Regions from separate parts of the Gottfriedia sp. NPDC057948 genome, predicted to be linked through region 3. Evidence: riboswitches for the same ligand, from Rfam matches in the RefSeq annotation. Region 3 holds a riboswitch; each other region holds the start of a gene.
What was found. Region 3 has a riboswitch for S-adenosylmethionine ahead of mmuP (S-methylmethionine permease). Riboswitches for the same ligand answer to the same signal wherever they lie in the genome.
Positions count from the first base shown of each region.

Region 1: linked by a shared signal. The riboswitch ahead of ACFVRR_RS15585 (bifunctional homocysteine S-methyltransferase/methylenetetrahydrofolate reductase) and the one ahead of mmuP (S-methylmethionine permease) in region 3 are both predicted to bind S-adenosylmethionine.
Region 2: linked by a shared signal. The riboswitch ahead of ACFVRR_RS20000 (methionine ABC transporter ATP-binding protein) and the one ahead of mmuP (S-methylmethionine permease) in region 3 are both predicted to bind S-adenosylmethionine.
Region 4: linked by a shared signal. The riboswitch ahead of metK (methionine adenosyltransferase) and the one ahead of mmuP (S-methylmethionine permease) in region 3 are both predicted to bind S-adenosylmethionine.

Region 1 is NZ_JBHVPN010000010.1:77,457-80,649, forward strand. It holds gene ACFVRR_RS15580 (terpene cyclase/mutase family protein) at 1-1,233, shown strand, start outside; SAM riboswitch class I at 1,346-1,449, shown strand; gene ACFVRR_RS15585 (bifunctional homocysteine S-methyltransferase/methylenetetrahydrofolate reductase) at 1,530-3,193, shown strand, end outside.
Region 2 is NZ_JBHVPN010000017.1:87,637-90,829, reverse strand. It holds gene ACFVRR_RS20005 (methionine ABC transporter permease) at 1-251, opposite strand, end outside; gene ACFVRR_RS20000 (methionine ABC transporter ATP-binding protein) at 241-1,257, opposite strand; SAM riboswitch class I at 1,433-1,550, opposite strand; gene ACFVRR_RS19995 (hypothetical protein) at 1,856-2,290, opposite strand; gene ACFVRR_RS19990 (ASCH domain-containing protein) at 2,296-2,646, opposite strand; gene ACFVRR_RS19985 (sulfite exporter TauE/SafE family protein) at 2,865-3,193, opposite strand, start outside.
Region 3 is NZ_JBHVPN010000006.1:145,589-148,781, reverse strand. It holds gene ACFVRR_RS12330 (hypothetical protein) at 1-178, opposite strand, end outside; gene ACFVRR_RS12325 (hypothetical protein) at 375-644, shown strand; SAM riboswitch class I at 1,067-1,173, shown strand; gene mmuP (S-methylmethionine permease) at 1,257-2,666, shown strand; gene mmuM (homocysteine S-methyltransferase) at 2,641-3,193, shown strand, end outside.
Region 4 is NZ_JBHVPN010000005.1:180,520-183,712, reverse strand. It holds gene pckA (phosphoenolpyruvate carboxykinase (ATP)) at 1-712, opposite strand, end outside; SAM riboswitch class I at 1,024-1,136, shown strand; gene metK (methionine adenosyltransferase) at 1,347-2,543, shown strand; gene ACFVRR_RS11250 (NAD(P)-dependent alcohol dehydrogenase) at 2,692-3,193, shown strand, end outside.

The DNA of each region.
Region 1 (3,193 bases), on a different contig from region 3:
TTTTATCAGTTTTTACTTGAGGAAGGTAAGAAGCTAGCTTCGTATCCTCTCTATTTTCACCAGAAAGGATATGAAAAGGCTGAGAGATTTATTCTGGATCGTATTGAAACAAATGGAACTTTTTATAGCTATGCTACTTCTACGTTTTATATGATTTATGCTTTAATGGCTTTAGGCTATGAATCTACTTCATCTGTCATTCAAAATGCGCTACAAGGACTTCTTTCATATGCAGCCGATACTGAAGCAGGTCTTCATATTGAAAATTCGCCATCAAAAGTTTGGGATACAGCATTATTGTCATATGCAATTCAAGAAGCAGGTTACCACGTAAGTGATCCAATTGTTTCGAAATCCATAAACTACCTAATTAAGAAACAGCAAAATATGAATGGTGACTGGAAGGTTCATGCTAAAAATTTAAGTCCTGGTGGTTGGGGCTTCTCTGATGTTAATTCTTTTATCCCAGATAATGATGATACTGGTGCAGTTTTAAGGGCGTTAACTAGAAGTTCTTTGGATCAGTCCACAATTCATGAAAGTTGGTTAAGGGGAGTTCATTTTTTACTTGGACTTCAAAATGATGATGGTGGTTGGGGAGCTTTCGAAAAAAATGTAACGAATAAATGGTTAACATTTTTACCAATTGAAAATGCAAAAGATGCAATCATAGATCCTTCAACTGCAGATTTAACTGGACGTATTTTAGAATTTATTGGAAACTATACGACGATTTCAAATGATGATCCGATTGTGAAAAAGTCGGTTAATTGGCTTTTGAAAAATCAAAAATCAAATGGTAGTTGGTATGGTAGATGGGGGATTTGTTATATTTATGGGACTTGGGCAGCGATTACTGGGCTCAGAGCCGTTGGAATACCTAAAAATCATGAGGCAATTAAAAAAGCAGAGAAATGGTTAGTTAGTATTCAAAATGAAGACGGAGGTTGGGGAGAATCGGGTCTTTCACCTGTTAAAAATAAATATGTTCCTTTAAAATTTAGCACTCCTAGTCAAACAGCGTGGGCAGTCGATACTTTACTTTCAATTCGTAATAAAGAAGATGGAATAATTAGAAAAGGGATTAAATTTTTAACTACTCAAAGTGAATTATCAAATAAAGCATTAACTTATCCAACTGGATTAGGATTACCTGGTCAGTTTTATATTCACTATCATAGCTATAATGAAATTTATCCGCTATTAGCACTAGCACACTATAAAAATAGTTAAATAATACTATTATGTAAACAAAATAAATTTATTTTTGGAAATCTTTCCATAAATGTCTTTTCTTTATCATATAAATATAGTAAACTATTTTATATTGAACATAACTAAATAATCCTTATCGAGAGTGGTGGAGGGACTGGCCCTTTGAAACCCGGCAACTTTAGCGAAAGCTAAAAAGTGCTAAATCCAGCATGTTTAAAACATGAGAGATAAGGCGTAATCTGTACTTAAACGTCATTCTCTCATTTTTTTGAGAGAATGGCGTTTTTTATTTTATCTAAACGGGAAGTGATTGAATGGGCTTATTGGAAAAGTTAAAAGATGGAATTGTTTTAGGTGACGGCGCAATGGGAACACTTTTGTATTCTGGTGGACTTCACAGCTGTTTTGAAGAACTTAATATTACTGAGCGTGATCGAATCATTCATATACATGAACAATATATAGATGCTGGCGCAGAAGTGATTCAAACAAATTCGTACGGTGCTAATGCTGGAAAACTGAGACAATATGGTTTGGAAAAGCTGGTTAAGCAAATTAATCAAATGGCTGTTAGAAATGCTAGAGCGGCATCAAAAGGAAGAGCGTTAGTAATCGGTGGTATAGGTGGAATGAAATATGTAGGTTCTTCTTTTACGACACCTTTAGAACGTGAAATGATGCTGCTTGAGCAAGCTTCAGCGTTACTAGAAGAAGGCGTAGATGGGATCATGCTTGAAACATTTTATGATGAAAATGAATTATATGATGCTGTAAATCTATTAAGAGGAAGAACGGATTTACCAATTATTGCACAAGTAACACTACAAGAAATTGGCGTCATGCAAAGTGGCCAATATATCGAAAAAATACTTCCTAATTTAATCGATTTGGGTGCAGATGTAGTTGGAATCAATTGTCATCTAGGACCACTTCATATGTTGGAGTCATTAAATACTGTTTCATTACCAACGAATGGTTTCTTATCGGCATTTCCTAATTCAGGATTACCTCTATACACTGATGGAAAATACGTATACAAATCGAATCCAGAATATTTTGAAGATATGGCAAAACCATTTATTGAACAAGGTGTAAGACTAATCGGTGGATGTTGTGGTACAACACCAGCGCATATCGCTGCTTTACGAAGTAAGATTGATACTTTACAGCCTGTTACAAAAAAAGAAGTGAAAAACAGAACAATTAAAATTACAATCCCTAAGCAAGAAGAACAAAAGAATGAAACTCTTGCAGAAAAGGCAAAAAAGAGAACGACCATCATTGCAGAACTAGATCCACCAAAAACATTACAAACTAGAAAGTTTTTTGAAGGAGCGAAAGCATTACATAGCGCAGGGGCTGACGCAATTACGCTAGCAGATAATCCACTAGCTTCACCTAGAATTTCGAATGTGGCAATGGCATCACTACTTCAAAGATTGGATGTACCAGTCTTGACGCATTTAACTTGTAGAGATCGTAATATGATTGGACTTCAATCTCATTTAATGGGTCTATCAACATTAGGATTAAATGAAGTTCTTGCTATTACAGGTGATCCAGCAAGGGTAGGAGATTTTCCAGGTGCAACTTCAGTATATGATGTAGCATCACTTGAACTAATTCGAATGATTAAAGAAATGAATGAAGGTAGACTTTATTCCGGTAAAAGCTTAGGAAATGGAACGAGATTTTCTGTCGCTGCAGCTTTTAACCCGAATGTTCGAAAATTTGATGCTGCAATTAAAAGACTTGAGAAAAAGGTCGAGGCGGGAGCGGATTATTTTTTAACGCAGCCTATTTATGATTTTGAAACGATTGATAAGTTATTTGAGGCAACTCGTCATATTAAACAGCCAATTTTTATCGGAATTATGCCATTAGTTAGTAAGAAGAATGCTGATTTTATCCATTACGAAGTTCCAGGAATTACTTTATCTGAAGAGGTAAGAAACAGAATTTCATCAGTGGAACCAGA
Region 2 (3,193 bases), on a different contig from region 3:
AATCTAGTAAATGGAATAATGGCAACTAGCAAAATAATAAATGGTACAGATCGAACAATATTAATAATGGTATTTAACAACGTAAATAAAGGTTTGTTTTCCATTATATGACCTGGCCTTGTTACAACTAGGATAATACCTAAAGGCAATCCTATGATTGTGCCAAAAATAAATGATCCTAGCACAGTTAGAAATGTATCTTGAGTTGCCTGCAAAAACTGCGGCCAAAAGAATTCCCAATTAAGCTCCATTTAACTCAACCTCCCTCACATCTATCCCCTTTTCCGAAATAAATTTAATAGCTTTTGCGCTTTCCTCTTTTGTTCCTTCTAGTGCCACAAGCAAATTCCCATAAGGTCTTTCTTGTAACTCTGTAATCGATCCATAAAGAATATTTAAATGTATATCGAATTTTTTAAGAACCTCTGATAATAATGGGTTGCCTGCCTTGTCACCTAGGAAGACTAATTGATAATATTTTCCCTTTGATAATGATTTCGATAACTTAGGCGGCACCTCATTTTGTAATACAGTGTTAACAAAATTCTTTGTAATACTTTTTTGTGGATTCGTAAAAACGTCATAAACATTACCTTCCTCGACAATTTCACCATCATCAATGACCGCCACTTTATCACATAGATCACGAATTACACTCATTTCATGGGTAATAAGGAAAATTGTAAGATTATAGGATTTATTTACCTTCCTTAAAAGCTCTAATACATTCTTTGTTGTTTCAGGGTCTAATGCAGATGTAGCTTCATCACATAGCAAAAGATCTGGATTTGTTACGAGTGCCCTTGCTATTCCCACTCTTTGCTTTTGTCCTCCCGATAAGTGCCCCGGAAATACATCTTGCTTCCCTGTAAGTCCAACAAATTCAATTAACTCCATTACCTTTTCCTGAACATCCCGTTTCTTTTTTCCTTCAAGGTATAGCGGCATTGCTATATTATCAAATACCGTTTTAGCAGAAAGTAGATTAAAGTGTTGGAATACGACACCAATTTTTCTACGTGTCTTACGTAGCTCTTCATCTTTTAATGTCATTAGGTCCAATCCATCAATGAGAACTGATCCTTCTGTTGGCTCTTCAAGTCTATTTAAACAACGAATCAATGTACTTTTTCCTGCTCCGGAAAAACCAATGATTCCAAAGATCTGGCCTTTCTCTATTTTCATATTAATATTATTTAAAGCTTTAATTGGTGGTCTTCCAGGATAAACCTTGGAGACATTTTTTATCTCAATCAAATTACTTCCCCCATTGCAAGTTATTTCAATCACCATAACTAAGTAAACAGATTCGAAAACTAGGATTTATAACTATATTTCCCCCTTTTTCTCCTATGGCACCACATCAAAAAACCCCCCTTCATATCCAATAAGACAGATAAGAAGAGGGGTTAAAATATATAAGCCACTTTACTTCTTATCTTTCAAATCGCATGAACGATTTGCAGGAATTAGCACGGTATTTGTTACGAAACAACAAACCCGTTGCCGAGGTATCGCAGGGCCAGTCCCTCCACCTCTCTGGATAAGTAATAGAATTTATTAAGTTTTTAAATTATTGAGTTCATGTTATCCCTCTTTTTAGAATCCGTCAAGAATTATTTTTAAATTTTTTTGTAAAAATTGTGTTTGTAAATAACATTTTTTTACGAACACTACTTTATACACTCCTTAGGACCTATCTATTCAAATCAAAAAAGCCTATTTCATATACCGTCCGAAATAGGTCAGTATACTTATTTTTTTCAGTTTTTATTAGTATTTCATTTAAGAGAAAGACAAAAAAGCAGACAAGCTTCTTCGATAAAAAGAACCTGTCTGCTTTTTTGAATTATGCCTACCATAATGCAGGCTTTACTACCATAAACCATAGCATAACCATCAAAAGAACGATGTAAATCCAGATAGATCGACGAAGCTTCTGAATCAGCATTCTCTGGTCATGTGTTGGTTCACTAAATTTCCGTATGGTCGGTGAAAAGGCTCTAGCTAGGAAAAATAATGAACTCACCAAAAGAAGAATCGTCATCACAATCCAAGATGTCTTCCACGACCAATGACCCACTAGTACCAACAAGACTCCTGATCCAACCAATACATGCCCAGCATGCTTTGCCAATCTGACAGCAAACCGGAATACATCCAAATAGCTCTGTTGGATCGCAGACTTTGAGGTATGCAGCTTTTTGAGTATCGGAATCAATACAAAAAATGGGCCAATCGATAAAATTACACTAGCAATATGTATGTAAAGAAGCATTCTATACAGCATAAAAATTAATCTTGGATGAGACGAAACTCATGAACCCATACCCTCATTTTTGGCAGCCAAGGCATTCCTGGATGGATTGACAAAATCGATTGCTTATATTCTTCTACAGTTGAATAGCCTTCCTGGTTAGCATCTTCATCTGTCAATTCACCAAGAGCTTGAGAATAAACTTTTTCAACAACATACTGATGATTTTGAAGGGTCATCACTTCCCCAACATCCGCATATCTTCCGTTTCGGCGAGTAGCAGTTTTTTGTCCTACCAATACCTTTTCGACATCCGCTTGAAGCGTAACAAGGCGTTCAATTGTACATGTTTTTGGCGGTAAAGCGTTCGTTTCATTTTGATTTGACATATAATTCATTCTCCATTTCAATTTAATTTTTAGGTAAGGCTAAAAAAACGACTAGTTCCATTTTAATTAATATAGTACAAAATTAGCAAATTTTATTTAAGAATATTGCTATTAGAAGCAACAAAAAGGAGCTCACATCTAGCACCCATATTAAAGACCAATAGAAAAACAGAAAAACTCCCAAAATAGTTTTTCTGTTTTTTATAGTTAATCCTTATTCAACTAATCCATGATTTTATAATCGTAATCCAAATTTTCAAAGCAGTAAAACCAATTAGAACTGCCAGAATCCCTCGTAAAACCTGTGTTTTTGTTTGTTTGCCTATTTTTGCACCTAATGGTGAAGCGATTAAACTTGCAATTACAACAATAATTGTCGGCAAAATTTCAACCTGACCAGTAGAAATTTTCCCGATCGTTACGCCTATTGATGAGATAAATGTAATGGCTAATGACGATGCAATAGTCACACGAGTTGGTATTTTTAAGATCGTTAACATGATTGGTACTAACAGAAATGCTCCTCCTGCACCAACAATCCCTGCAC
Region 3 (3,193 bases):
CATCACTATAAAATTCCTCTAATAAACTAAAATTTACAATAAAATGGTCTACGTGATCTCTAAATGTTTCATCCATAATTCTATTTTCAGCAAATCGTTCAAATGCCTGTTCTTCCGACTCAGCATTGACAGCTACACAAATATCTGGACCCGCATACACTACAAATGTTTTCTCCATTGTTTTTCTCCTTCGTATCGAATTTATATCTTCTTTAATCGTAATAGAAATACTGATAAAAAACTAGGCGAACTAAACAAAAACGCTCCTTATCATGTTTATATAAAAATGAAATTCAATTTATTAGGAGCTTGAAAAAGAAAGAATTTTAGAATTTAATAATACATATTTTATATTTTTTGTAGGGGGGATCGTATTGCAACTAATTCTTTCGTGGATTAAAGACGCGCCATATAAAGGGAAATCTGTAGATAAAGACAACAATGCCTTAAATGGTTACTTCTTAGCAGAACAAAAGAAAAAGAATTTTGTTAAAGTATACTCAAATGGCCACCTTATGACCTGTTATAAGTTCCCAAAAATAAAAATACCATTTAAGTCAAAAATGCATAGTTGGGAGAATCTTTCGTTCTGTGGGTATGTGGTAATGAAGCGAATTTTTGTTAAAATATTATTACTTTTATGAGGTTTTAAATAGAGTTTATTTAAAGAATTAAATGAGATAAGGTGTGGATTAATTTTGAAAAAAGAACAAAAGGCTCTTTTTAAAGAAATTGAAAATATTCAAGTAAAGTCTATGAGAGAATCGCCTTCGTGCCAAGCTTTTAAGACATTGTCTTATCTTTAGAAACTAAAAATATCTACTATTATAGAGTTGCCATTCACAGACTTAGAAAATCTAATTTTTTGAATTCTAGGTTGGTAGTCTTAATTTTTGTCTGTCTAAAAACTGAAAAAAACCTAAATTAAAACCTTTTGGGTTTGGTGGTTTGACAGTTTCGTTCATAAGAAATGATAAAACAGTAAGTCAATAATAGATAATTTTTTAAAAAAACAGAATTATCTTGACAATTATTGAATGGATTGATATGGTTATAAAAAAAATATTTCTTATCCAGAGAGGTGGAGGGACTGGCCCTTTGAAGCCTCAGCAACAGGTCTGCTTAAGTAGACACTGTGCTAATTCCAGCGGGTGATAACCTGATAGATGAGAGCTTCCGTTTTTATTTGTCAGTAGCGCACTCTTTTTTAGAGTGCGTTTTTGTTTTTTCTGGATAGTAACTAAAGGAGAGTAGTAATGGGGAACAAAAATGGGCAAGAATTTCAAAGGAACATGCAAGCACGTCATTTAGTCATGCTATCACTTGGTGGGGTGATTGGAACTGGCTTATTCTTAAGCTCGGGCTACACTATTCAACAAGCTGGCCCGTTTGGAACAATACTATCCTATCTGATTGGTGCGCTAGTGGTTTATCTAGTTATGCTATGTTTAGGAGAGCTTTCCGTACATATGCCTGAAACGGGCTCATTTCACAGTTATGCAGTTAAATACATTGGACCGGGTACAGGGTATACAGTAGCCTGGTTGTATTGGTTAACTTGGACTGTTGCTTTAGGTTCTGAATTTACAGCCGCAGGATTACTTATGAAGCGATGGTTTCCATCGATTAATGTTTGGATATGGAGTGCTATTTTTGCTATTTTGATCTTTGTATTAAATGTCATGACTGTTAAATTTTTCGCCGAATCCGAATTTTGGTTTTCATCGATAAAGGTTATAGCTATTGTGATTTTTATTGTTTTAGGAGCAGCGGCAATGCTAGGGTTTCTTCCGATGAGTCATTCAAAAGCAGCACCATTATTTTCTAATTTTACAAGTGGAGGTTTATTTCCTCATGGTGCTACGGGTATTATAACAACGATGCTTGCGGTTAATTTTGCTTTTTCGGGAACAGAATTAATAGGCATTGCAGCGGGAGAAACCGCGAACCCGGAAAAAATGATACCGAAGGCCATTCGAACTACTCTGTGGAGATTGATCATCTTTTTTGTAGGAACGATTTTTGTTTTATCTGCATTATTGCCTATTTCCGATGCTGGTGTATTAGAGAGCCCTTTTGTTGCAGTTCTAGAACGAATTGGGGTGCCATATTCAGCTGACATAATGAATTTCGTTATCTTAACAGCTATTTTATCTGCGGCAAACTCAGGCCTTTATGCCTCTTCTAGAATGCTTTGGTCGCTTGCTAATAAGAATACGATATCTCCGATTTTCGGAAAAATGACGAAGCAAGGTGTTCCAATCAACGCCGTCATTTTCAGCATGGTGGGTGGAGCTTTGGCTTTGCTCTCAAGTATTTGTGCACCAGATACTGTCTATATCGTACTTGTTTCCATTTCAGGTCTAGCAGTAGTTGTAGTTTGGATGAGTATTAGTGCTTCCCAGTTCCTATTTCGCAGACAATTTTTGAAAGAAGGAAATTCTGAAAAGGACTTGATTTATCGGACACCACTGTATCCATTAGTACCAATTGCTTCTTTTATCCTTTGTCTGGCATCGTGTATAGGAATTGCATTCGATCCAACACAGAGAATTGCCTTATATTGCGGCATACCGTTTATTTTGTTTTGCTATGGAAGTTATTATCTAACAAAAAATTTTAAAAAGAGGGGCGTAGATTATGTCGAACAAAGTCAATCCAATTGATGCTATATTATCCCAACATCCCATTATGCTTCTTGACGGAGCATTAGCTACAGAATTGGAGGCGCATGGATGTAATTTGGACGATCCCCTTTGGTCGGCACGTGTGTTACTAGAAAATCCGGAACTGATTTATCAGGTTCATTCGGACTATTTTCGTGCTGGTGCGGACTGTGCCATAACAGCAAGCTATCAAGCTACTATTAGTGGTTTATCCGCGCGTGGAATACAAGAACAGGAAGCTTTGGAATTAATTAAGAGAACGGTGTTACTTGCAAGAAGGGCAAGAGATGATTTTTGGAAGGAAAATAAGCAAACGAATAGGCCTAAACCATTGGTTGTTGCATCGGTTGGGCCGTACGGGGCTTACCTTGCAGATGGTTCAGAGTATGTAGGCAATTATGGTGTGACAGATAAAACATTAGCAGACTTTCACCGTTTAAGAATGTCAGCGTTAATAGAAGCAGGTGCAGATCTATTGGCATTTGAAACGATCCCTTCCTTGCAAGAAGCAAGAGTATTAGATATAT
Region 4 (3,193 bases), on a different contig from region 3:
CAGTTCCTGAAAGTCCAAAGAATAATGCTACATCGCCTTCGCTACCTACGTTAGCAGAACAGTGCATTGGTAAAACATTATTTTGTGGTAATAGGAAATTCATGATTGAGAAAATAGATTTTTTCATTTCTCCAGCATATTCCGTACCACCAATTAAGATAATTTTCTTTTCAAATGATACAATAACAAATGCCTCTGAATTTGTTCCATCAACTACTGGGTCTGCTTTAAATGTTGGAGCAGAAACAATTGTAAATTCTGCTTCATGAGTTTGAAGCTCTTGCTCAGTTGGGCGAATAAATAATTGATGAGCAAATAAGTTGTGCCATGCAAATTCGTTAATTACTTGGATTGGTAAACGATACTCCGTGTCAGCACCAGCAAATCCTTTAAATAAGAATAATTCGTTACGATCTTTTAAGTAATTAAGTACTTTGCTATATAATTTTTCGAATACGTCAGCAGAGATTGGTTGATTTACTGAACCCCAATCGATTAAATTTTCAACAGATGCCTCTTGAACAATAAATTTATCTTTAGGTGAACGTCCAGTATATTTGCCTGTTGAAACGCTAACTGCTCCTGTTGACGTTAAAATTCCTTCTTGTCTTGTTAGGACTTTTTCAACTAACTCAGAAACGCTTAGTTGGTTATACACTTGATTACTAGTAAGTAATTCGTTTAATTCAAAGTTTACATCAACTGTCTTCATATACTAATACCATCCTTTAAATATAATTTGTCTGCCATGTAGGTATCTCGATAAATAGTATAACACATTTATTTTAATAGTGTATACTATTAGTTGGCAAAATGTGTTATGAATTTGATTAAAAAATAAATTTGAGTAAACTTTACTTATCAAATGATGTAAGTTATTAAATGTAAGTATAATAATTAGTAATTTCCCATTAAATAGAAATGAATGTAGAGATAAAGTTATTGTAGAATTATGTTTAAGTTATGATGAAAATTGTTGACAAGAAAGTGAAATTTTAATATGATACTTTTCATACGGATACTCTCTTATCCCGAGTAGGTGGAGGGATACAGGCCCTACGAAGCCCAGCAACCTCACTTTTAGTGAAAGGTGCTGAACCTGATGCAAGACTTTTTTATGTCTTGGACGATAAGAGCGAAAGGCAAATAACCAAGAACCCTTTCCTCATGTAATATTTGATAAGAGGAAGGCTTTTTTTTTGCTCAAAACTTAAATACAGTGGCAATTTCGTAATTTACACTGAGTTATCTTTATCTTAAATGGGAAACATAGGAATAGGAACAAACTTTTTATTCTTATGTTGAGAAAAAAGAGATCCGTCACATTCAATTTAGGAGGGGACTCAATGTCACAACGTCGTTTATTTACTTCAGAATCAGTTACAGAAGGACATCCAGATAAAATCTGTGACCAAATCTCAGATTCAATTCTTGATGCAATTTTAGCAAATGATCCGAATGCTCGTGTAGCAGCGGAAACTTCAGTTACAACAGGTTTAGTACTTGTTGCAGGTGAAATTACAACTTCTACTTATGTAGATATCCCAAAAATCGTTCGCGAAACAATCCGTGAAATCGGTTATGACCGTGCAAAATACGGATTTGATGCAGATACATGTGCAGTTTTAACTTCTATCGATGAGCAATCAGCAGATATCGCTCTAGGTGTAGACCAAGCGTTAGAAGCTCGTGAAGGTAGCATGACAGATGAAGAAATTGAAGCAATCGGTGCAGGAGACCAAGGTTTAATGTTCGGTTTTGCTGTTAATGAAACACCTGAATTAATGCCACTTCCAATTTCATTATCTCACAAAATTGCTCGCCGTTTAACTGAAGTTAGAAAAAATGAAACAGTTTCTTACTTACGTCCAGACGGAAAAACTCAAGTAACAGTTGAGTATGATGAGAACAACAAACCAGTTCGTATTGATGCAATTGTTGTATCAACACAACATGGTCCAGAAGCTACTCAAGCTCAAATTGAAAATGATATTAAAGAACTTGTAATTAAACCAGTGGTACCAGCTGAGTTAATTGATGAAAACACAAAATTCTTTATCAACCCAACAGGTCGTTTCGTTATCGGTGGACCTCAAGGGGATGCTGGTTTAACAGGTCGTAAAATTATTGTTGATACTTACGGTGGATATGCTCGTCACGGTGGTGGCGCATTCTCTGGTAAAGATGCAACTAAAGTTGACCGTTCTGCTGCTTACGCTGCACGTTACGTTGCGAAAAACATCGTAGCTGCTGGCTTAGCTGATAAAGCTGAAGTTCAATTAGCATATGCAATTGGTGTAGCTAAACCAGTTTCAATCGCTATTGATACTTTTGGTACAGGTAAAGTTTCAGAAGAAAAATTAGTTGAAGTAATTCGCAACAACTTCGACCTACGTCCAGCTGGAATTATTAAAATGCTTGACCTACGTCGTCCAATTTACAAACAAACTGCTGCTTATGGTCACTTTGGCCGTACAGATATCGATCTTCCTTGGGAGCGTACTGATAAAGCAGAAGTTTTAAAAACTGATGCAGGTCTATAATAAATGATTAAGGCTGAATATGGCATATGCTATATTCAGTCTTTTTTGTTTAGTTAGATGCACACTGTTTTTTCTACATATAGGTATACTTAAAAATCATTTTTCATAGGTTTAAATGACTCAATTAAAGTTTGTAATGGAGGAACCTATGAAAGCGATTATATGTACAAAATATGGTCCACCAGAAGTTCTTCAAATAACAGAAGTTGAAAAACCAAAAATAAAAGATGATGAGGTATTAATTAAAATACACGCAACAACTGTAACCGCAGGAGATGTAAAACTTCGAAGCTCCGATTTTCCTTTTATGTATTGGCTACCTTCACGACTTATGTTTGGCCTCACTAAGCCGAAAAATCAAATACCAGGTTGTGAGCTTGCTGGAGAAATAGTCACAGTTGGCAAAAACGTAAGAAATTTTAAAACAGGTGATCAAGTTTTTGGATATAGTGGATTTACTTTTGGAGCTAATGCTGAATATATCTCTTTACATAAAGAAGGTGTTCTAGCTAAAAAACCAATAAATATGTCCTTTGAGCAAGCTGCAGCTGTACCTGTTGGGGCGCTTACTGCATTACACTTTCTAAGGAGAAGTATTATTCAAAATGGACAAAAAGTACTTATTTATGGTGCTTCAGGAAGTGTTGGAA